DNA from 3 places in the Janibacter hoylei PVAS-1 genome. Region 2 is predicted to be linked to each of the others. Evidence: predicted binding sites of a transcription regulator. Region 2 holds the regulator's gene; each other region holds the start of a gene.
The links. The regulator HrcA, encoded in region 2, represses chaperone genes, less so after heat shock. The targets are predictions, from matches to a motif close to TTNGCACTCGNNNNNNNCGAGTGCNAA.
Positions count from the first base shown of each region.

Region 1 (7,814 bases), on a different contig from region 2:
GACGGATGCACCACTCGTCCTCGGCATCGAGACCTCGTGCGACGAGACCGGCGTCGGCATCGTCCACGGCACCGAGCTGCTCGTCGACGCCGTCGCCTCGAGCGTCGAGGAGCATGCCCGCTTCGGAGGCGTCGTGCCCGAGGTCGCCTCCCGGGCGCACCTCGAGGCGATGGTCCCGACCATCGAGCGGGCCTGCCGTGAGGCCGGCGTGGCCCTGACCGACCTCGACGGCATCGCCGTGACCGCTGGCCCGGGGCTCGCCGGTCCGCTCATGGTCGGCGTCGCCTCGGCCAAGGCCTTGGCCGTCGCTCTCGGCCTGCCGATCTACGGGGTCAACCACCTCGCGAGCCACGTCGCCGTCGACATCGTCGAGCACGGCCCGCTGCCCGAGCCGACGATGGCGATGCTCGTCAGCGGTGGGCACTCGTCGCTGCTGCTCGTCCCCGACGTCACGCACGACATCCGCAGCCTCGGGTCGACGATCGACGACGCGGCGGGGGAAGCCTTCGACAAGGTGGCCCGGGTGCTCGGGCTGCCCTTCCCCGGGGGCCCGCACATCGACCGGGCGGCGAGCGACGGGCAGATCGCCATCGACTTCCCCCGGGGGCTGTCCAATCGCAAGGACATGGAGCGCCACCGCTTCGACTTCTCCTTCTCCGGGCTCAAGACCGCCGTCACCCGGTGGATCGAGGCCGAGCGCGCCGCTGGTCGGGAGGTGCCGGTGGCCGACGTCGCCGCGTCCTTCCAGGAGGCGGTCGTCGACGTGCTCACCCGCAAGGCGGTGCTCGCGTGCACCGAGCACGACGTCGCTGCCCTGCAGGTCGGTGGTGGGGTGGCGGCCAACTCGCGGTTGCGGGCCATGGCACAGCAGCGCTGCGACGACGCAGGCATCCAGCTGCGCGTCCCGCGGCCCGGCCTGTGCACCGACAACGGCGCCATGGTGGCGAGCCTCGGCGCGCAGATGATGCTCAAGGGGCGCCCGGCGAGCGATGTCTCGCTGCCGGCCGACAGCTCGCTGCCGGTGACCGACGTGCGCACCGGCCTGCCGGTGCACGTCGACCACGACCACGCCCACTGACCCCCTTCGCCTGTGTATTTCCCTAGGGAGATGCGTAGGTGGGGCCGTATTTCCCTAGGGAAATGCGTAGGTGGGGCCGTATTTCCCTAGGAAAATGCGCAGGTGGGCTCAGCCGCAGCGCAGCAGGCCCATGTCCTCCTTGAGAGTCAGCACCCGGGTCACCGAGGCCGTGACCTGCTTGCCGAAGGCCGTGTCGCCCTTCGCCTTGGTCTCGATCGCGGAGACCATCGTCGGGACCTGGCTCGGGTCGGCGGTCAGCACGATGTCGCCACCGGCAGCGACGAACTTCGTCGCCCGCTCCGGCACCGGGGTCGCGGCGACCGCCTTGGCCGCACCGACGTCGTCGGTGATGACGACGCCGTCGAAGTCCATGTCCTCGCGGAGCATGCCGGTGACGATCTTCTGCGAAAACAGGGCGGGCGTCTCGCCGTCGATCTTCGAGTACCTGGCGGAGCCGACCATGACGATCTTGGTCCCGCCCTCGATGGTTTCGGCGAAGGGGGCGAGGTAGGGGTCCTTCGTCGTCGCCGTGGAGTCGGTGATGCCGGTGGCCTGCAGGTCGGTGTTGCCGGTGATCCGACCGATGCCCGGGAAGTGCTTGACCGTCGGCTCCACGCCGGCGTCCTGCATGCCGCGGGCGAAGGCGAGCGAGCCCTTGCCGGCGGCCACCGGGGTCGAGCCGTACTGCCGGTCCCACTTGCCGATCGGCTCGTTGGCCCGTCCGATGTCCGCCGGGACGGTGTCGGCGACGGGGGCGAGGTTGACGTTGACACCCGCCTGCTTGAGCTCGCTGCCCCACGCCTGGGCCGAGGCCCGCAGGTCGGCGTCCTGGGCCTGCTCGAGGCCGGAGGGCATCGGGGTGAAGCCCGTGCCGGTGAGCTGCTGGACCTCGCCACCCTCTTGGTCGGCCGCGACGAGCATGCCGACCTTGGTGCCGTCGACGGTCGGGGCGACCTCCTGCAGGTGCTGACTGGCGGCAGCCGCGGTGGAGCGGTCCTGCCAGCCGCCGAGGTAGAGCATCGAGCCCAGGCCCTGCGCCCCGATGACCTGGTCGAGGCTGGTCGCCGGGCCCGGCTGCATGGCGGCCATGATCAGCTGGCCGGCCTGCTGGGTGGGCGTCATGGCGTCGCGTACCCGCGAGACGCAGGCGCTGGCCTTCGGGCCGTCCGCGGTCGCGGAGGCCGAGCTCGAGGACCGTGAGGAGGTGCTCGAGGAGGTCGGCGACGACGACGCGGAGGTCGAGGTCGACGTGCTCGACCCGGAGCTCGCCGGAGACGACGTCGAGCCGGTCGGGTCCTCTCCGGTCCCGCCGCCGCACCCGACGAGGGCGAGGACGGCGAGGCCTGCGGCGGCGCGGGTCAGGTGACGGGCTCGGGTCGACATGGCATGCACGCTACCTGCGAGGGCGAAGGGGGGCCCCGGGCTCGGGCGCGCAGACCCCTGTACGCGGCGCGCCGTTGCCGCTACCGTGTCCCACGACACACGTCTGTGGAGGCGCGATGCGTGTACGTACGTCGATGTCCCGGTGGTTCTTTGCCGCCGTCCTGACCATGTTCGGTGCCGTGGCCGGTGCGCCGTCGTCGTCCGCCGCAGAGATCGAGTCGGGGGGACCGCTCACCTCGATCGACATCTCGCCGGTGCTCAACTGCGACGTGCGCTACGAGGGCGACGTGATGGGTGAGTGGTACGACGACATCGCCTGCGGCACCTTCGTCGCCTTCGACGACCGGCTCTTCGGCCCCGAGAGGGTCCCGGCGGGTGGCGATGCCACCCTGGTCGACAACTACGAGCCCTTCACCGCGGTCTCGCAGAGCGGGCCGACCGGGGCCGGAACGAGTGCCAGTCCCTACACCGTCACCACGACGGTCGGTCTGGGTGACACCGGGGCGACGCTAACGCAGGTCGACACCTACGTCGCCGGGGCGACCGCCTACCGGACGGACATCCGCATCACCGGCGGTGCGACCACCGGTGATGCCGTGGTCTTCCGCGGTGGCGACTGCTACCTCCAGGACAGCGACTTCGGGCTCGGGCAGGTCCTCGACGGCAACTCCCCGGTCTGCAAGGCGCAGCCTGACTCCGTCAACCCCGAGCGGGTCGAGGGCATGCGGCCACTGAGCAGCGGTGCCGCCTACATCGAGGCCGGGTACAACCAGGTGTGGGAGGCGATCGGCAGAGGCGAGATGCTGCCCAACACCTGTCGCTGCGACGAGCGGATCGACAACGGCATCGCGATCTCGTGGACTCGGGAGATCAGCCAGGGCGCCACCGTGACGCTGTCGAGCCTGACCTTCTTCTCACCCGTCGGCACGACTCCGCTCACCGTGAGCAAGACGGTTGACCAGTCCGAGGTGTCGGCCGGCTCCGAGGTCACCTACACGATCCGGGTCTCCAATCCCGGGGCGACGAGCCAGGTCGTGAGCTCGGTGACTGACTCGCTGCCCGCCGGGTTCACCTACGTGCCGGGCTCGACGACCGGCGCGACGACGAACGACCCGACGGGCACCACCGACCTGACGTGGACGGATGACATCGAGGTACCTGCGGCGACGGGCGACACCCCGGGCTCGGTGTCGTTGAGCTTCCGGGCCACCGTCTCCGACGTCGCAGGGACGTACACCAACACGGCCAGTGCGACGGGCGAGGGCGTGACCGTCGTCGCCGCCGAGGACACCGCCCCGGTCACCGTCACGGCAGCGAGCCCGACGACCGCCACCTCGACGACCTCGACCTCCACCTCGACGACATCGTCGAGCAGCACGTCGACGAGCACCACCTCCACCTCGACCAGCTCCACCCCGACGTCGACGACGACGAGCGACCCGACGGCGACCACGAGCCAGCCGACCTCGACGACGACCGGGGGGCCGACGGCGACCGTCTCCGGTGGCCCGGAGACACCTGACGTCGTCCAGACCGACGGTGGGCCGATGGACTCCGCGTCAGGCGGCGCACTCGTGGTCCTCGCCGGTGCGGCCGGTCTGGGTCTGCTGCTCGCCCTGCGGTGGAGCGTGATGCGGCCGAGCCGACGCCACTGACGCGGGGCGGCAGACTTAGCCGTCGGCGAGAGCAGCCGGGCGCACGACGAGGACAACTTGGTCGCCGCCGACGCGCGTGAGCACGATGGTCGCGCTCTCGCCGGACCCTGCGCCGCGGCCGATCTTCAGCTGCTTGCGCAGCTGGTCCTCGTCGAGCCGGATCCCGCGCTTCTTGACCGTCAGCCCGGTGATGCCGCGCTCGCGCAGCCAGGCGCGCAGGCCCTTGACGGTGAAGGGCATCGCCTCGAGGACCTCGTAGCGGCGGGCGTGGCCGAGGTCGAGCGCCTGATCGCTCGTGACGTAACCCAGGCCGGTCTCGAGCTCGATGCCCGAGACCGCGCCGGTGACGGTGCCGATGAGCCCGGCCCGCGTGACCGCACGGTCGGCCTCGTAGAGCCAGGTGCCCGTGTCGTCGAGGGAGTGCGCGACGCCGGGGTCCTCCTCGCAGGTGCGCTGGTCGACCTCGACGGGCGGGGCCCCCTTGCGCAGGACGCGGGCGGACCGGCCGGCCTCCTTGACGAGCGGCCCCCACCAGACGGTGCACTCGAGGACGGTGCCCTGCCACGAGGTCCACTGGGCCTCGGTGCCGAGCGGTGGGATGTCGTGGGGGAGCGACGGGGAGAGCTTGGCCCCGGTCGCGGGCACGTCGCGGGCGACGGAGAGCACGAAGTCCCACGACGGTGAGATCTCGTCGAGCCGGAAGACCCGTCGGGTGCGCCCGGAGCGGTCGGCCACGCCCGGGGTGCGGCGGGCGGGGTCGAGCCACACGCCGGCGCGGGAGCGAAGGGGGTCCAGCGGCGCCTCGAAGTCCTCGGCCACGCCCGTGCGCGCCCGGCTGTCGGGCCACGGCCGCAGGTTGACGTCGGCAATGGCGGCAGTGAGCGGGTCGGCGTCGACGCCGTGGACGGTGACGCCGAGAGCGCTCATCGCCATTGCGTCCGAGCCGATGCCGCAGCCGAGGTCGTGGACCGTCGCGAGGCTCGCCGCGGCGTAGCGGCCGGCGTGGGTGGCGGCGACCTCGAGCCGGCTGGCCTGCTCGAGGCCGTCGGGGGTGAAGAGCATGCCATCGGCGAACTCGCCGAACTTGTCGCGGGCCCGGCCCTGGAGGCGCTTCTGCGTCATCAGGCCGGCGGCCTGCTCGGCGGTGAGTCCATCCCTGCGCAGGCGGTCGGTGACCGTGACGGCCTCCGCCTCCGTGTACTCGGGGAGATCGTGCAGGTGGGCATGCCCCTCGGGGGAGGCGAGCCAACGCACGGTCTGGATGTCCACAGGCGCATTGTCCATGGTGGGTGCCCGATCCGCAGCCGCCACCCTCGCTGGCACTCGGGTTGACCGAGTGCCAAATGGCGTCCTAGATTGATCTTGGCACTCACCACTGGCGAGTGCCAGATGCCACGGTTGGACGACCCCCGCGACGGCGCCCGGCCAGGCTTCGCCCCAGAACTCACATTCGTCCCACAGAAGGAGTCACCGTGTCGGTTTCCATCAAGCCGCTCGAGGACAGGATCGTCGTCAAGGGCATCGAGGCGCAGCAGACCACCGCCTCCGGCCTCGTCATCCCGGACACCGCCAAGGAGAAGCCGCAGGAGGGCGAGGTCGTCGCCGTCGGCCCCGGCCGTTTCAACGACGACGGTGACGAGCGCGTCCCGATGGACATCTCCGTCGGCGACCGCGTCATCTACTCCAAGTACGGCGGCACCGAGATCAAGCACGGTGGCGAGGAGTACCTCATCCTCTCCGCCCGCGACGTGCTCGCGATCCTCGCCTGAGCCTGCGCACGACACACAGCTGACGCCCCGGGTGCGGCCCTCTCCCGGGCCCGCCGGGGCGTCGCGCTTCATCTCCCTTCGTCAAGAACCTAAGGACAGACATGGCCAAGGAACTGGAGTTCAACGACTCCGCCCGTGACGCCCTCCAGCGCGGCGTCGACCAGCTCGCCAATGCCGTCAAGGTGACGCTCGGCCCCAAGGGTCGCAACGTCGTCATCGACAAGCAGTGGGGCGCCCCGACGATCACCAACGACGGCGTGACCATCGCCCGCGAGATCGAGCTCGAGGACCCGTACGAAAACCTCGGCGCGCAGCTCGCCAAGGAGGTCGCGACCAAGACCAACGACGTCGCCGGTGACGGCACGACGACCGCGACCGTCCTCGCCCAGGCCATGGTCAAGGAGGGCCTGCGCAATGTCGCCGCCGGTGCCGCTCCGTCCGGCCTCAAGCGGGGCATCGACAAGGCCGTCGAGGCCGTCTCCGCGCGCCTCCTCGAGATCGCCCGCGAGGTCGAGGGCAAGGAGGAGATCGCCCAGGTCGCCTCCCTCTCCGCCCAGGACCAGGGCATCGGCGGGATCATCGCCGACGCCTTCGACAAGGTCGGCAAGGACGGCGTCATCACCGTCGAGGAGTCCTCGACCGCCGAGACCGCGCTCGACTTCACCGAGGGCATGCAGTTCGACAAGGGCTACATCAGCCCCTACTTCGTCACCGACCCGGAGCGCATGGAGGGTGTCCTCGAGGACGCCTACGTCCTGATCAACCAGGGCAAGATCTCCACGATCCAGGACATCCTCCCGGTGCTGGAGAAGGTCGTCCAGAGCGGCAAGCCGCTGCTCATCATCGCCGAGGACATCGAGGGCGAGGCCCTCTCCACCCTCGTGGTGAACAAGCTCAAGGGCGTCTTCAACGTCGCGGCCGTCAAGGCCCCGGGCTTCGGCGACCGCCGCAAGGCGATGCTCCAGGACATCGCCATCCTCACCGGCGGTCAGGTCATCGCCGAGGAGGTCGGCCTCAAGCTCGACCAGGTCGGTCTCGAGGACCTCGGTCAGGCCCGTCGTGTCGTCGTCACCAAGGACGCGACGACGATCATCGACGGCCAGGGTGCCGCCGACGACGTCACCGGTCGGGTCAACCAGATCAAGTCCGAGATCGAGCGGACCGACTCCGACTGGGACCGCGAGAAGCTCCAGGAGCGCCTCGCGAAGCTCGCCGGTGGCGTCTGCGTCATCCAGGTCGGTGCCCACACCGAGGTCGAGCTCAAGGAGAAGAAGCACCGCATCGAGGACGCGATCTCCGCGACCCGCGCGGCCATCGAGGAGGGCATCGTCGCCGGCGGTGGCTCCTCGCTCGCCCACGCGGTCTCCGTCGTCGAGAGCCTCGGCCTCGAGGGTGACGAGCAGGTCGGCGCCAACATCGTGCGGACCGCCGGCGTCGAGCCGCTGCGCTGGATCGCCGAGAACGCCGGTCTCGAGGGCTACGTCGCCGTCGCCAAGGTGCAGGAGCTGACCCCCGGTCAGGGCCTCAACGCCGCGACCGGCGAGTACGGCGACCTCATCGGCCAGGGCGTCATCGACCCGGTCAAGGTCACCCGCTCCGCGCTCGTCAACGCCGCCTCGATCGCGTCGATGGTCCTGACCACCGACACGCTCGTCGTGGACAAGAAGGAAGACGAGGACGAGGGCCACGGCCACTCGCACTGACGTCCGACCCCACGAAGGGGGCGGCGCACCGATCCGGTGCGCCGCCCCCTTCGTCGTCCGCCGGTGCTCTGAGAGGTCGCCCGTCTCGGAGGGGGGAGTCCGGTGGGCGTGTCGTGCTCGGTACGCGTCGGTATGCCGCACGACACGCCCACCTGATGTGTCGGACCGGGCGTGGCCTGACTGCTCGAAGGGACCTTGACGCCACTATTCACATAGTGAATAGTGG
Region 1 is NZ_PIPF01000003.1:118,986-126,799, reverse strand. It holds gene rimI (ribosomal protein S18-alanine N-acetyltransferase) at 1-2, shown strand, start outside; gene tsaD (tRNA (adenosine(37)-N6)-threonylcarbamoyltransferase complex transferase subunit TsaD) at 1-1,078, shown strand, start outside; gene CWN80_RS03970 (glycoside hydrolase family 3 N-terminal domain-containing protein) at 1,187-2,200, opposite strand; gene CWN80_RS15745 (hypothetical protein) at 2,199-2,444, shown strand; gene CWN80_RS03965 (DUF11 domain-containing protein) at 2,578-4,116, shown strand; gene CWN80_RS03960 (class I SAM-dependent methyltransferase) at 4,132-5,385, opposite strand; gene groES (co-chaperone GroES) at 5,589-5,885, shown strand; gene groL (chaperonin GroEL) at 5,987-7,588, shown strand.
Region 1: a site for HrcA is predicted at 5,433-5,459, ahead of groES (co-chaperone GroES). Genes of this name have one in related genera too.

Region 2 (7,814 bases):
ACGCCCTCGATGTCGGTGAGGATGCGCTGGACGACCTTGAGGCCGGACTCCATCCCGCCGGGCAGGTCGACCTGGCTCGTGTCGCCGGTGACGACCATCTTCGAGCCGAAGCCGAGGCGGGTGAGGAACATCTTCATCTGCTCGGGCGAGGTGTTCTGCGCCTCGTCGAGGATGATGAAGGAGTCGTTGAGGGTGCGGCCGCGCATGAAGGCCAGGGGGGCGACCTCGATGGTGCCGGCGGCCATGAGCCGCGGGATCGAGTCGGGGTCGATCATGTCGTGCAGGGCGTCGTAGAGCGGCCGCAGGTAGGGGTCGATCTTGTCGCCGAGGGTGCCCGGGAGGAAGCCGAGCTTTTCGCCGGCCTCGACCGCGGGCCTGGTGAGGATGATCCGGCTGACCTCCTTGGCCTGCAGTGCCGCGACCGCCTTGGCCATCGCCAGGTAGGTCTTGCCGGTGCCGGCCGGCCCGATGCCGAAGATCACCGTGTTGTCGCCGATGGCGTCGACGTAGTGCTTCTGCCCGAGGGTCTTGGGCCGGATGGTGCGGCCGCGGTTGGAGACGATGTTCATCGTCAGCACGTCAGCGGGCCGCTCCCGGGTCTGCCCCCGCAGCATGGTGATCGAGCGCTCGATGGCATCGCGGTTGAGCGGCTGGCCGGCCTCGACGATCTCCATGACCTCGTCGAGGAGACGGTCGATGATCGCGAGGTCCTCGGTCGGCCCCTCGAGGCGGAACTCGTTGCCGCGCACGAGGATCTCGGTCTTGGGGAAGGCGCGCTCCATGGTCCGCAGGAGCTCGTCCGTCGGACCGAGGATGTTGACCATCGGCACGTTGTCCGGCAGGACGATCGTCTGCCGGGAGCGGGTGCCGCGCTCGTGCGCGGTGGCGCGCGGGTCGTCGGAGATCGCGTCGAGGGCGCGCAGGTCGGGCTGGTCTGATGGAGGCATCGTGCCGCCGATTCTACGGGCGGCGCCGCGCCGGGACGACCGGATCGGCCTCAGCCCTGCGGCAGCCCCACGACCGGGTCGACGAGGGCCCGCTCCCGCTGCAGCTCAGGGGCGCGGCGCAGGTCACCGGCACGCACCCTGCGGGCGAGGACGAAGGGGGTCAGTCCCGCCGCGGGGTAGCCGTCGGCGACCATCGCCGCCTCGACCGCCTGGAGGAAGGCTCGCGGGTCGCTCGGCCCGAGCTGCCACCAGCCGAAGGGGCTGTCGGTGGGAGCCGGTTGGTACCGGTACCCCTGGGAGAGCGCCTCGGCGACCGGCAGCGACCCGAGTGGGCGGTCGGTCCAGGCGTTGACGACGACGCCCGGGGGCAGGACCGCCTGCTGGCGGGGCAGGGCGAGCGGCATCCGCGTCATCGCGCGGACGCTCGTCGCGATGAAGATGCGGCCGGGGTCCATCGACTCCCAGGGCAGCGCCTCGGCCCGACTCCCCGGGCCGCGGACGACGAGCCCGTGGCGGTGGACGTCCTGCCGGGTGCGGCGGGCGGCCAGGTGGACGACGAGCATGGCCGGGAGGTACACCGCGGCCGCGACGCACCACGCCCCGACGACGAGCGCGAGCGAGGGCCCGCCGGGGGCGAGCCCGGCCACCATCGCGCCGAGCCCGACGCAGACGAGCGCGAGGAGGGCGAGCGAGCGCCCCAGGGCCCGGGCGCCGACCCCGCCCCGGAAGGACGCGAGCAGCGGCCCCATGTCGGCCGGGCCGGCAGCTGACATGCGGGCCAGCGCGGCGTGGTCGTCCGGGGTCCCGCCGGCCCAGGCGTAGTACTGGCGCGTCACGTCCAGCGGCCTCGTGCGCTGATGACCGCGATGGCGGCCGGCCCGGCGGTCGAGGCGCGCAGGACCTGCGCCCCCAGCCGCACGGGCGTGGCGCCAGCGGCGACGAAGGCCTCGAGCTCCTGGGGCGAGATCCCCCCTTCGGGCCCGACGACGAGCAAGACCTCGCCGGAGTCCGGGAGCGGCGCGGTGGCCAGCGGGGTCGTCGCGTCCTCGTGCAGCACGAAGGTCGTCGCGCCCGCGCAGCGCTGGGCGAGGGCGGAGCTCGTGACGAGCCCGTCGACCTGGGGCCACCGGCCGCGCCGCGACTGCTTCGCGGCCCGCTCGACGACATTGGCCCACTTGCGCAGGCCCTTGTCGACCTTGGGGCCCTTCCACCGCACGATCGACCGGTCGGCCTGCCACGGGACGACGGTGTCGACGCCGAGCTCGGTGGCGGCCTCGACGGCGTCCTCGTCCCGCCCGTCCTTGGCCAGGGCCTGCACGAGCGTCAGGCGGAGGGAAGGCTCCGGCTCGTCGGCGCGCTGGAGCACCCGCAGCCGCACCAGCTCTCGGGCGACCTCGGTGACCTCGGTGAGCACGCGGGCGCCCTGCCGGTCGGCGACGAGCACGTGCTCCCCCACCGCGAGCCGCACGACGGCCGCGGCGTGGTGGGCCTCCGGCCCGGTGAGGTCGACGACGTCGGCGACCCCGAGACGGTCGAGGGCACCGGGGTCGACGACGAAGAGTGGTGCGGTCATGGCCCCAATCCTGCCCCTGGTCGGGCCCGCCACAGCGGCGGGTCGTGCGGCGCCCGGCGCGGGAGGGCCTCGCGACCGGCCGGCACGTCGGTCCGGTGCCGCGCCAGGTGGTCGGCGAGCCCGTGCACGGGGTAGCCGTCGGCGACCATCGCCGCCTCGAGGTCACGGACGAAGGCGCCGACGTCGCGCGGGCCGAGCGCCCACCAGACGAAGGGGGTGTCCAGCCGCGGGGCCCGCGGCAACGGGTCGTACCTGCCCCCGAGGCCTCGCCAGTCGTCGACGGCGTCGGGCCCGTCGGTGCCGTTGAGCAGCAGGCACTCCCCGCCGGCCACCCGGCGGCGCCGGGCGAGCGTGACGACGGAGCGGGCAGCCCGGGCGGACGTCGCCCACACCATGCGGCCGGGGTCCATCGTCGCGAAGGGGACCGGGCGCGAGCCGACGATCAGGCCGTGGGCGCGCACCTCGATGCCCCGGCTGTCGTGGGTGGCCGCGAGACCCACCCCGACGAGCACGGCCACGGCCACCCCGATGGCCAGAGGGCACAGGACGGCGGCCGCCGGCAGCGCGCCGAGCACCACGAGCACGGTCGCGGTCGCGACGGCCAGGACCACCACGACCCCGACGACCGCGAGCAGGGCCGCCACGGGACGCGAGGCGGCGGGCACGGTGTGCCGGGCGCGCACCGGCCCGAGCTGCTCAGGGGTGGTGCGCAGCGACGTCTCGAGCGCCGCCGACGCCTGCGGTGTGCCGTCGAGGCCGACGAAGCGGCGCAACATCGCGCGGCGTCCGGGCCGTCAGCGCTTGAAGGCGTGCCGCAGGCGTCCGACGAAGCCGGAGTCGACGTCGTGGAGCTCGCCGTCGGGCTGCTCCTCGTCACGCAGCCGCGCGAGGTCGCGCAGCAGCTGCTCCTGCTCGGCATCGAGCTTGGTCGGGGTGCGCACGTCGACGTGGATGACGAGGTCGCCACGCCCTTCGTGCCGCAGATGGGTCACGCCGAGCCCGGGCAGGACGATCGTGTCGCCGGGCTGGGTGCCCCGCTTGATGGTGATCTCCTGCTCGCCGTCGAGGGTGGCAAAGCTCATCGTCACGCCGAGGGCGGCTGCCGTCATCGGTACCGCGACCGATGCGTGCAGGTCGTCGCCGCGCCGGGTGAAGGTCTCGTGCTCGGCGACCCGCAGCTCGACGTAGAGGTCGCCGGCCGGCCCACCACCGGGACCGACTTCCCCTTCGCCGGCGAGGTGGATGCGGGTGCCGGTGTCGACACCGGCGGGGATGCGCACCTTCATCGTGCGGCGGCTGCGCACGCGGCCCTGGCCGGAGCACTCGTGGCAGGGGCTCGGGATGACCTCGCCGAAGCCCTGGCAGGTCGGGCACGGACGGCTCGTCATCACCTGGCCGAGGAAGGAGCGCTGCACCTGCTGGACCTCACCGCGTCCACCACAGGTGTCGCACGTGCGGCGACCGGTGCCGGGCTGGGCCCCGTCGCCGGAGCACGAGCCGCACACCGCCGCGGTGTCGATCGTCAGGTCCTGCTCGCCGCCGAAGACCGCCGTCGCGAGGTCGATCTCGAGACCCACGAGGCCGTCCTGCCCACGTGAGGAGCGCGAGCGCGGCCCACGACCGCCGCCCGCGGCCTGGCCGAAGAACTGCTCCATGATGTCGCTGAAGCTGAAGCCGGCACCGAAGCCCTCGTGCGCACCGCCGTAGGGGTCACCGCCCATGTCGTACTGGCGGCGCTTCGTCTCGTCGGAGAGGACGTCGTAGGCCTGCGAGACCCGCTTGAACTGCTCCTCCGCCTCGGGGCCGGGGTTGACGTCAGGGTGCAGGGTGCGGGCGAGCTTGCGGTACGCCCGCTTGATCTCCTCGGGCGTGGCCTCGCGGCTGACGCCCAGATCCTCGTAGTAGTCGTTCACGCGTGAGGTCCTCGTGGGTCGTGGTCGATGTCGGTCGGGTGCGGGGTGGCGCCGGTCAGGCGTCCACGATCCGCGAGAGGTAGGCGGCCACAGCGCGCACCTGCGCCATGGTCGCCGGGTAGTCCATGCGGGTCGGGCCGAGCACGCCGACGGCACCGACGTGCTCGTCGCCCGCGCCGTAGCCCGAGGTGATGAAGGAGGTCGACTGCAGGCTCGAGACCGGGTTTTCGGCGCCGATGCGCACCGAGACGCCCGTCGACGCGTCGTGGGCCTCGGCGCTCAGCAGGCGCAGCAGCACCACGTGCTGCTCGAGGGCGTCGAGCACCGGCTCGAGCGTCATCGGGAAGTCGCCGGAGCTGCGGGCGAGGTTGGCGGTGCCGGCGAGCGTCACCTTGGTCGCCCGCTCCTCCGCGAGCGCCGCGTCGAGCGCGGCGAGCACGCCCGCCGTCAGGGCGTCCTCGGTCTCACGGTCGTCCTCGTGGAGGGTCGCGAGCGAGGTGAGCGCCTCGGCGAGGCGCCGGTCGTGGGTCGCGGCGTTGATCCGCGCACGCGCGCTGGCGAGGGCCTCGGCCCCCACCGCGGTCGTGTAGTCGACGTTGATCGGGATGATCCGCTGCTCGACGCGGCCGCTGCCCATGATGACGACGACCATGAGCCGCGTCCGGCTCATCGGGACGAGCTCGACGTGCCGGACGGTGCTGCGGGTCAGCGAGGGGTACTGCACGACGGCGACCTGACGGGTGAGCGTCGACAGCAGACGCACCGTCCGGTCGAGGACGGTGTCGAGGTCGTCGGCGCCCTCGAGGTAGCTCGTGATGGCGGCCCGCTCGCCCTTCGACATCGGGCGGACGGCTGCCAGGCGGTCGACGAAGAGCCGGTAGCCGGCATCGGTGGGGATCCGCCCGGCGGAGGTGTGCGGCGCCGCGATGAGGCCCTCGTCCTCGAGCGCGGCCATGTCGTTGCGCACCGTCGCGGCCGAGACGTTGAGCTGGTGCCGGTCCAGGAGGGCCTTGGAACCCACCGGCTCGGAGGTCTGCACGTAGTCCTCGATGATGGCGCTCAGCACGGCCATGCGCCGCTGCTCCTGGCTCATGCGGACCTCCCTTCGACACGATGCTCGGACCGCTGGCACTCGGTCCACCTGAGTGCCAAGTCTACGACCGGGGCGGGCATTCCCCGGAATCCGGCGTGCCGCCTGCGCCGGCGACCGCCCTTCGGCCTACCGTCCCTGCGTGAGCGATCGATACGGCAAGGACGTCCTCTCGGCCGGCTGGCAGTCGAAGGGGAGGCTGGCGCGGCCCACCTCCCGCGCCCTCGAGGCGGTGACCGGCACCGTCGTCGAGGACGTCGAGACCGGCTGGGTCGGCGCCGTGGTCGCGGTGGAGAAGGCCGGCGGCGTCCACGTCGTCCACCTCGAGGACCGCCGTGGCAAGGTCAAGGCCTTCCCGCTCGGGCCGGGCTTCCACGTCGACGGCGCCCCCGTGACTCTCACCCCGCCGAAGGCTGCGCAGCGCGCGGCCCTCGCCGCCGCCCAGCAGCAGGCCTCGCGCACCGCGAGCGGCTCCGTCGCCGTCCACGACGGCAAGGCCCGCGTCGCCCGAGGCTCGCGGATCTTCGTCGAGGGGCGCCACGACGCCGAGCTCGTCGAAAAGGTCTGGGGCCACGACCTGCGCGTCGAGGGTGTCGTCGTCGAGCCGCTCGACGGCGTCGACGACCTGGCTGCCGCGATCCGCGACTTCGCTCCCGGCCCCGGCCGCCGGATGGGCGTGCTCGTCGACCACCTCGTGCCGGGCAGCAAGGAGTCGCGCATCGTCGAGAAGGCCAACCGGGTCGCCCCTGAGCACGTGCTCGTCCTCGGCCACCCCTACGTCGACGTCTGGCAGTCGGTCCGGCCCCAGCGTCTCGGCATGGACACCTGGCCGACGATCCCCCGCTCGATCGAGTGGAAGAAGGGCATCTGCCAGCACCTCGGCTGGGCCCACGACACCCAGGCCGACATCGCCCGTGCCTGGAAGCAGATCCTCGCCACCGTGCGCACCTACGCCGACCTCGAGCCGGCGCTGCTCGGCCGCGTCGAGGAGCTCATCGACTTCGTCACGGCCGAGTAGCGGGTCAGTCGCGCGGGCCGCCGGCGACGTAGATGACCTGGCCGGAGACGAAGCCGGCCTCCTCGGACAGCAGGAAGGATGCGGTGGCGGCGATGTCCTCGGGCTGGCCGACGCGACCGACGGGGGTCTCCTTGGCGGCGTGGGCGAGGAAGTCCTCGAAGGGCACGCCGATCCGCTCGGCGGTGGCCGCGGTCATGTCGGTCTGGATGAAGCCGGGAGCGATGGCATTGGCGGTGACACCGAACTTGCCGAGCTCGATGGCGAGGGTCTTGGTGAAGCCCTGCATGCCGGCCTTGGCGGCGGAGTAGTTGGCCTGGCCCCGGTTGCCGAGGGCGGAGGTCGAGGAGAGGTTGACGATGCGGCCGTACTTCTCCGCGGTCATGTGGGCCTGGGCCGCCTTGGTCATGAGGAAGGCGCCGCGCAGGTGGACCGCCATGACGGAGTCCCAGTCGTCGACCGACATCTTGAAGAGCATGTTGTCGCGGATGATGCCCGCGTTGTTGACGAGCAGGGTCGGGGCGCCGAGCTCTGCGGCGACCCGAGCGACGCCCGCCTCGACCTGCTCGGCGTCGGAGACGTCCACGCCCACGGCGAGAGCGGTCCCGCCCCCTTCGGTGATCTCGTCGACGACCACCTGGCAGGCGGACTCGTCGAGGTCGAGGACGGCGACGTGGTGGCCGTCCGTGGCGAGGCGAAGGGCGATGGCCCGGCCGATCCCGCGGGCGGCTCCGGTGACGATGGCGGTACGAGTCGTGGTCATGCCCTCATCGTGCGCCATGGGGTAAGCGCCCGCACACCTGCGTCCGCGAAGCGGTCATCGACACCGGGTCAGCGGCGGTGCACCCGGCTCGGGCGCCACTTCGGCTCGGTCGGCAGCATCCACCCACGCCGTCGAGCGAGGTCGCACACGCCGCCGCCAATGAGCAGTGCGCCCAACGAGGCGAGCGGATCAGTGGTCACCAGCTGGAGCAGGACGAAGGAGGCGCCGCCGGCGAAGGCCGCGGTCGCGTAGAGCTCGGAGCGCTGCAGGATCGCAGGCACGCTGCCGAGCATGACGTCGCGCACGACTCCTCCCCCGCACGCGGTGAGTACGCCGAGCAGGATCGCCGGGAACCAGTGGATGTCGAGCAGCAGCGCCTTCTGGGTGCCGACGACGGCCCAGGTGCCGAGCGCCACGGCGTCCACCCAGGGGAAGACCTGCCGCCAGCGGCGCCCGTCGAGCGGGACGAGGAAGGCGATGAGGGCGGCCGTGAGCGCCACCGTGAGGTACCGC
Region 2 is NZ_PIPF01000001.1:124,047-131,860, forward strand. It holds gene CWN80_RS00650 (PhoH family protein) at 1-947, opposite strand, end outside; gene CWN80_RS00655 (hypothetical protein) at 998-1,783, opposite strand; gene CWN80_RS00660 (16S rRNA (uracil(1498)-N(3))-methyltransferase) at 1,780-2,520, opposite strand; gene CWN80_RS00665 (hypothetical protein) at 2,517-3,296, opposite strand; gene dnaJ (molecular chaperone DnaJ) at 3,315-4,433, opposite strand; gene hrcA (heat-inducible transcriptional repressor HrcA) at 4,489-5,526, opposite strand; gene CWN80_RS00680 (DUF3097 domain-containing protein) at 5,666-6,541, shown strand; gene fabG (3-oxoacyl-ACP reductase FabG) at 6,546-7,301, opposite strand; gene CWN80_RS00690 (trimeric intracellular cation channel family protein) at 7,370-7,814, opposite strand, start outside.

Region 3 (7,814 bases), on a different contig from region 2:
GACATTGGTCGCGCTGGCCGCCTCGCTCGTGTCGACCGACGTGATCCGGGCGTGCGCGAAGGGGCTGCGGACCATCGCCATGTGCAGCATGCCCGGCAGCACGATGTTGTCGGTCCAGCGGGTGCGACCGGTGATGAGCCGCTGGTCCTCCTTGCGACGGCGGTCGCGGCCGATCTCGGTGGTGGCGGGCCGCTCGGTGACCTCCGCGGTCATGACGCACCCCCAGCGGCACCGGCCGAGGCACTCGCCGCAGTCTGCACCGCGCGGACGATGTTGTGGTAGCCGGTGCACCGGCAGAGGTTGCCCTCGAGCCCCAGGCGGATCTCCTCCTCCGAGGGATCGGGGTTGTCGCGCAGCAGGTCGGCGGACTGCATGATCATGCCGGGGGTGCAGTAGCCGCACTGGAGGGCATGGCACTCGTGGAAGGCCGCCTGCACCGGATGCAGCTCGCCATCCGTGGCCATGCCTTCGATGGTCGTCACCTCGCAGCCATCTGCCTGGACGGCGAGGACGTTGCAGGACTTCACGCTCCTGCCGTCGAGGTGGACGGTGCACGCTCCGCAGTTGGAGGTGTCGCACCCCACCACCGTGCCGGTCTTGCCGAGGGTCTCGCGCAGGTAGTGCACGAGCAGCATCCGGGGTTCGACGTCGTCCGCGACGCGGGCGCCGTCGACGACAAGCTCGATCTTGGTCATGGGGCGCTCCTGATCTCGATCACGACAGTGTGATCTGGCTCATGCTAGCCATGACCGTGCCGGAGGTCACGCCTTCGCGTGAGGATTCATCCCTCGCTCGAGTGGTGGATCCGCCCTTGGCGCTCGGCCAGCGGTCGACCGGAGCCGCCCCACCGCTCGGCGACGAACTCGGCCGCGATGCTGATGGCGGTCTCCTCGGGCGTGCGGGCCCCGAGGTCGAGCCCGATCGGGCTGCGCAGCCGGTCGAGCTCCGCCGTGCTGACCCCCACCGCGCTCAGCCGCTCCTGACGGTCCTCGTGCGTGCGACGCGAGCCCATGGCACCGACGTACCCGACCTCGGGCAGGCGCAGGGCCACCTCGAGGAGCGGCACGTCGAACTTCGGGTCGTGGGTGAGCACGGTGATGACCGTGCGCCCGTCGATCCGCCCGGCCTCCTGCTCAGCTGCCAGGTAGCGGTGCGGCCAGTCGACGACCACCTCGTCGGCCGCTGGGAAGCGGCTGTGCGTCGCGAAGACCGGCCGGGCATCGCACACGCTGACGCGGTACCCGAGGAAAGAGCCCACGCGGGCGACGGCGGCCGCGAAGTCGATGGCGCCGAAGACGAGCATGCGCGGCGGCGGAGCGAAGGCCCACACGAAGACCCGCATACCCTCCCCGCGGCGCTGCCCGTCGGCGCCGTAGCCGAGGGTGGCGTTGTGACCGAGCGCGAGCTGGCCGAGCGCGTCGTCACGGACGGCGGCGTCGACCCGCGCGGAGCCGAGGGTGCCGGTCGGCTCCTGATCGGGGCGCACGAGCATCCGCCGCCCGAGCCAGGCGGGGTCGGGGTGCTCGATGACCGTGGCGACGGCCACGGGTCGGCCGGCCCGGACGTCGGCGGCCACCTCGTCGAGCTCGGGGAAGGTCTCGCGGCTCATCTGCTCGACCCACACGTCGAGGATCCCGCCGCAGGTCAGGCCGACGGCCATCGCGTCGTCGTCGGAGACGCCGTACCGCTGGAGGGCAGGGGAGCCCGACTGGAGCACCTCCTGGGCCAGCTCGTAGACCGCACCCTCGACGCACCCGCCGGAGACCGACCCGACAGCGGTGCCGTCGGGCCCGACGAGCATCGAGGCGCCGGGCGGCCGCGGTGCGGATCGGAAGGTCGCGACGACGGTCCCGACCCCGACGGAGTGTCCCTGCTCCCACCAGTCCAGGAGCTCGGTGAGCACCTCACGCATCGGCCAACACCTCCAGCAGGTCCTCGAACGCCCGCAGTGAGTGTCCTGCGACGAAGGCATCGATGTGGGGCAGCGCGGCGACGATGCCCACCTGCACCGGACGGTACCCCTCCTTGCCGCGGTGGGGATTGACCCAGACCAGCAGGTGGGACATCCGGCGCAGCCTGGCCAGCTGGTCGGCGAGCTCAATGCCGTCGCCGCGCTCCCAGCCGTCGCTCACGACGACCACGACAGCGCCGCGGGCCAGGTGCCGGGTCTGCTCCCACGTGAGGAAGACCCGCAGCACCTCACCGAGCCGCGTCCCGCCGGACCAGTCCGGTACCCGGTCACCCACGCGCACGAGCGCCCGCTCGGGGTCACGGGTGCGCAGGGCCTCGGTGACCCGGGTGAGGCGCGTGCCGAGGGTGAAGACCTCGACCGCACCGCCCGTGCCACCGGTCCGGGGCGCCCGCACGATGCCGTGGGCCAGCCGCAGCAGCGCGTCGGCGTAGGGTCGCATCGACCCCGAGACGTCGACGAGCAGCACGACCCGGCGGGTGCGCGGCCCTCGCCGCCGGTGGTGGATCCGGCTCGGCTCCCCCATCTGGCGCAGCATCGAGCGAAGGGTGGTCCGCACGTCGATCTCCCCACGGACCCACGTGGTCCGCCGGGTCCCGCGACGCACCGGCAGCCGCGGCCGCAGGCCCGCGATCATCCGGTCGAGCACGGCCTTGTCCCGCGGACCCATCGCCGCCACGTCGCGGGAGCGGAGGACCTCGACCTCGCTCGCGGCCACGTGCAGTGCGTCGGCCTCCCCTTCCCCGTCGTCGGCACCGTCGTCCTCGGGCAAGGGGGAAACGAGCTCGCTCTGCTCCTCTCTGTCGACCCGCCGGGGCAGGTCGTCGCGCCCGGCGAACCACTCGGCGTACACCTGCTCGAAGCGCAGGAGGTCCTCCGGTCCGGCGCACAGCGTGGCCCGGCCCGCCCGACGCACGTGCTCGAGGTCGCCGGCCCCGACGACCGATGCCGCTTCGAGGAAGGTCGCGGCCCGGTCGTGGGTCACCCCGACCCCGGCTGCCCTCGCCGCGTGGGCGAGCGCGAGGAGGATCTCGTCGACCTCGCCGGCGTGCGGGGGTGCCGTCATCGGGCGAGCACCCGGTCCAGTGCCTGCCTCACCCGCTCGGCGTCCTCGCGGTACTTGATCACGGCCCCGAGCGTGCGGGCGGCGGTCTCGAGGTCGAGCTCCGGCGACCCGAGACGCTGCAGGGCAGCGACCCAGTCGAGGGTCTCGGCGACACCCGGGGGCTTGACGAGGTCCTCGGTCCGCAGTCGCTGGACGGCGGTGACGACCTGGTGGGCCAGCGTCTCGCTGACGCCGGGGAGGCGGCTGCGGACGATCGCCACCTCGCGCTCCAGGCCCGGGTGGTCGATCCAGTGGTAGAGGCAGCGTCGCTTGAGTGCGTCGTGCAGGTCCCGGGTGCGGTTCGACGTGAGGATGACGGTCGGCGGCACGGCGGCCCGAACCGTCCCGAGCTCGGGGATGCTCACCGTCCAGCCCGAGAGCACCTCGAGCAGGAAGGCCTCGAACTCGTCGTCCGCCCGGTCGATCTCGTCGACGAGGAGCACGACCGGGCTGGTGCGCAGCGCCCGCAACACCGGGCGCTCCAGGAGGTAGCGCTCGTCGAAGAGCGAGCTCTCCGCCTCGCTCGGGTCGAGCTCGCCGCTGGCGGCGACCGCTTCGAGGGTGCGCAGGTGGAGGATCTGCCGCGGGAAGTCCCAGTCGTAGAGGGCCTGGGAGGCGTCGAGCCCCTCGTAGCACTGCAGCCGGATGAGGGGGGTCCCCTCGAGCTCGGCGAGGGCCTCGGCGAGGGCGGTCTTGCCCGTGCCGGGGGCTCCTTCGAGCAGCAGGGGGCGCTGCATCTCCCGCGCGAGGAAGGCCACCGTGGCCAAGTCCTCGTCGGCGAGGTAACCCGTGGCACCCAGCCGGTCCGCCAGCTCCTGCGGTGACGTCATGCAGGAAGGGTACGCCGAAGGGCGGTTCCCCGATCCGGGGGAACCGCCCTTCGTGCGTGGTGCAGGAGTGGGCTCAGAAGCCCATGCCCCCCATGCCACCCATGTCGTCGCCACCGGGCATGGCCGGAGCGGCCTTCTCCGGCTTGTCGGCGACGACGGCCTCGGTGGTGAGGAAGAGCGCCGCGATGGAGGCGGCGTTCTGCAGCGCGCTGCGGGTGACCTTGGCCGGGTCGATGATGCCCTGGGCGATCATGTCGACGTACTCGCCGGTCGCCGCGTTGAGGCCCTCACCCGCGGGGAGGTTCTCGACCTTCTCGGTCACGACACCGCCGTTGAGGCCGGCGTTGGTCGCGATCTGCTTGAGCGGGGCACCCGCCGCGACGCGCACGATGTTGGCGCCGGTCGCCTCGTCACCCTCGAGGGTGAGCTTGTCGAAGGCGGCCTTGGTCGCCTGCAGGAGCGCGACGCCACCACCGGCGACGATGCCCTCCTCGACGGCAGCCTTGGCGTTGCGCACGGCGTCCTCGATGCGGTGCTTGCGCTCCTTGAGCTCGACCTCGGTGGCCGCACCCGCGCGGATGACGGCGACGCCGCCGGCGAGCTTGGCGAGGCGCTCCTGGAGCTTCTCGCGGTCGTAATCCGAGTCGGAGTTGCTGATCTCGGCCTTGATCTGGTTGACGCGACCGGCGATCTGGTCCTGGTCGCCAGCACCCTCGACGATGGTCGTCTCGTCCTTGGTGACGACGACCTTGCGCGCACGACCGAGCAGGTCGAGCTCGGCGGTGTCGAGCGAGAGGCCGACCTCCTCGGAGATGACCTGGCCACCGGTGAGGATGGCGATGTCGGCGAGCATGGCCTTGCGGCGGTCACCGAAGCCCGGAGCCTTGACGGCGACGGACTTGAAGGTGCCCTTGAGCTTGTTGACGACGAGCGTCGACAGGGCCTCGCCCTCGACGTCCTCGGCGATGATGAGCAGCGGCTTGCCGGCCTGCATGACCTTCTCGAGGAGGGGCAGCAGGTCCTTGATCGAGCCGATCTTGGAGTTGGCGATGAGGACGTAGGGGTCCTCGAGCACGGTCTCCATGCGCTCGGTGTCGGTGACGAAGTAGCCGGAGATGTAGCCCTTGTCGAAGCGCATGCCCTCGGTGAGCTCGAGCTCGAGCCCGAAGGTGTTGCTCTCCTCGACGGTGATGACGCCTTCCTTGCCAACCTTGTCCATGGCCTCGGCGATCTTGGCGCCGATCTCCTGGTCAGCAGCGGAGATGGAGGCCGTGGCAGCGATCTGCTCCTTGGTCTCGATCTCCTTGGCCATCGCGAGCAGCTCGTCGGACACCGCAGCGGTGGCCTTCTCGATGCCGCGCTTGAGGGCCATGGGGTTGGCGCCGGCCGCGACATTGCGCAGCCCCTCGCGGACGAGGGCCTGGGCGAGGACGGTGGCCGTCGTCGTGCCGTCACCGGCGACGTCGTCGGTCTTCTTCGCGACCTCCTTGACGAGCTCGGCCCCGATCTTCTCGTAGGGGTCGTCGAGCTCGATCTCCTTGGCGATGGACACGCCGTCGTTGGTGATCGTGGGGGCGCCCCACTTCTTCTCCAGGACGACATTGCGGCCCTTGGGGCCGAGGGTGACCTTGACGGCGTCGGCGAGGGTGTTCATGCCCCGCTCGAGGCCGCGACGGGCCTCCTCGTCAAAAGCAATGAGCTTTGCCATTCGGGTGGTTCCTCCACGCGAATCGAAGGGTGCGACCGGGGGTGCCCGCGACGGACGGAGAGCGACCACCCGGCTCACGTCACCGTGCGATCGCGCCCCTCACCTGACCGGTCAGGACTGTCACTCTCACGAGGAGAGTGCTAACGCCATTATTGGCACTCTCCTCCGTCGAGTGCAAACGAGGCGGGCCCGGGCCGCCGCCTCGGCCTCAGACCGCCGGGTGGTGGTGCTCGAAGCTCGCCCTCATGGCTCCGTCGACGTCGGAGGAGATCGGGTCGTCGAGGTCCGCGACGAAGACGGCGACGAGCTCTCGGGCCGGGTTGTCGCGGGCGGCGGCGAGCAGCCCCTGCCAGGCCGCGAGGTTGGGGTGCTCGAGCTGCTCGCAGGCCCGGGCCGGCGCGAGGGCCTCGACGGCGGCGGCGAGCTGGTCGGTCGACACGTCGAGGGTGGCGGTCGACCCGTCGTGCCGCAGCACCGTGGCGAGGACCACGGCCGCCAGGCCGTGGCGACCGCCGGGGAGGTTGACGTGCGGCAGCTCCCACTCCGGGTCGCTGCTGGCGGGCGAGATCGCCACGGCCCACGCGGTCGGCCGCGTCCATCCGTCGACCTGTGCTGCCAGGTGGTCGGCGATCGCCGCCAGCCCGTCGGGGGTGCTCCAGTCGAGGTCGGTCATGGTCCCCACTGTGCCAACGAGTGGGCGGCTCCGGTACCCCCTGCGGACCGGAGCCGCCCACCTGCCCCTCCACCCCTGCACCGTGAGACGCGAGAGGACGACGGCGGGTTCGGCCCGGGCACGATCCGTGACGCTTCCGTGACCCTCGGGCGCCCGGTGCACGCACGAGGGCCCCGCCCGACCGGTGGTCGTGCGGGGCCCTCGTGGCGGCGTGCGCTCAGATCTCGATGCCGAGCCGCCGCGCGCTGCGGGTGCGCTGGCGCTGGTCGCGCAGGCGGCGCAGCCGCTTGATGAGCATGGGGTCCTCGGAGAGGGCGGCCGGGTTGTTGATGAGCCCGTTGAGCACCTGGTAGTAGCGGGTGGAGCTCATGTCGAAGAGCTCCTTGATCGCCTGCTCCTTAGAGCCGGCGTACTTCCACCACTGGCGCTCGAAGGCGAGGATCTCGCGGTCGCGGTCCGTGAGCGGGACCGAGGGGGTCGGCGCGGCGGTCTGGTCTGCGAGGTTCACGTCGAGCACTGTACCGGCGAAATCACACGCCTGTCATTACCTCGGCGTGTCGGCTGGACAGGTAGGGCGAAGGGGGTCACTCGCGCCTCCTTCGCCCCACCCGTCACAGGCTCAGCCCATCGAGTCGAGGATGGCGACGATGTCGTCGGTCGTCGTCTGGGGGTTGACGATCGCGAAGCGCGCGAGGGTCTCGCCGTCGTGGTTGGTCGGCACGACGAAGGCGAACTCCTCGTCGAGGATGCGGTCGGACCAGGCCTGGTAGTCCGCGGCCGTCCAGCCCGTGCGCCGGAAGACGAGGACGGACAGGAAGCGCTCGCCGACGAGCTCGAAGCCCTCGCGGCGGGCGATCTCGGCCTCGGCGAAGGCGGCGACGGTCAGCGTCTTCTCGACCGAGTCGGTGTAGGCCTGCGTGCCGTGCGTGGCCAGGGAGAACCAGAAGGGCAGGCCGCGCGCCCTTCGCGTCAGACCGACGGAGTAGTCGGTCGGGTTCCAGTCGGTCGCCTCGGTGAGCACGTCGAGGTAGCCCGCGTGCTGGGTGTGGGCCCGGCGCCCCGCCTCGGGGTCGCGGTAGAGCAGCGCGCAGCAGTCGAAGGGGGCGAAGAGCCACTTGTGCGGGTCGACGATGAAGGAGTCGCAGTGCTCGATGCCCGCGTACAGGTCGCGCACCGAGGGCGCGGCCAGACCGGCGCCGCCGTAGGCGCCGTCGACGTGGAACCAGATGCCGAGCTCGCGGCACACCTCGGCCACGGAGGTCAGGTCGTCGATGATGCCGAAGTTCGTCGTGCCCGCCGTCGCGACGACGGCGAAGAAGGTCTCCGGCCCCTCGGCGAGGAGGACCTCGCGCAGCCGCTCGCCGGTGAGCCGACCCCGCTCGTCGGGCTCCACGGTGACGAGCTCGGCGTCCATGACGTCGCAGGCGGACTGGATCGACGAGTGGGCTCCGCGGGTGGTCGCGACCCGGAAGGGACGCTGACCGGCGGGTGCGGTGCGGCGCGCCTCGGCACGGGCTGCGACGAGGGCC
Region 3 is NZ_PIPF01000010.1:181,065-188,878, forward strand. It holds gene CWN80_RS10855 (xanthine dehydrogenase family protein molybdopterin-binding subunit) at 1-213, opposite strand, end outside; gene CWN80_RS10860 ((2Fe-2S)-binding protein) at 210-695, opposite strand; gene CWN80_RS10865 (XdhC family protein) at 782-1,912, opposite strand; gene CWN80_RS10870 (vWA domain-containing protein) at 1,905-3,035, opposite strand; gene CWN80_RS10875 (AAA family ATPase) at 3,032-3,904, opposite strand; gene groL (chaperonin GroEL) at 3,978-5,612, opposite strand; gene CWN80_RS10885 (hypothetical protein) at 5,821-6,285, opposite strand; gene CWN80_RS10890 (DUF3263 domain-containing protein) at 6,503-6,793, opposite strand; gene CWN80_RS10895 (pyridoxal phosphate-dependent decarboxylase family protein) at 6,905-7,814, opposite strand, start outside.
Region 3: a site for HrcA is predicted at 5,765-5,791, ahead of groL (chaperonin GroEL). Genes of this name have one in related genera too.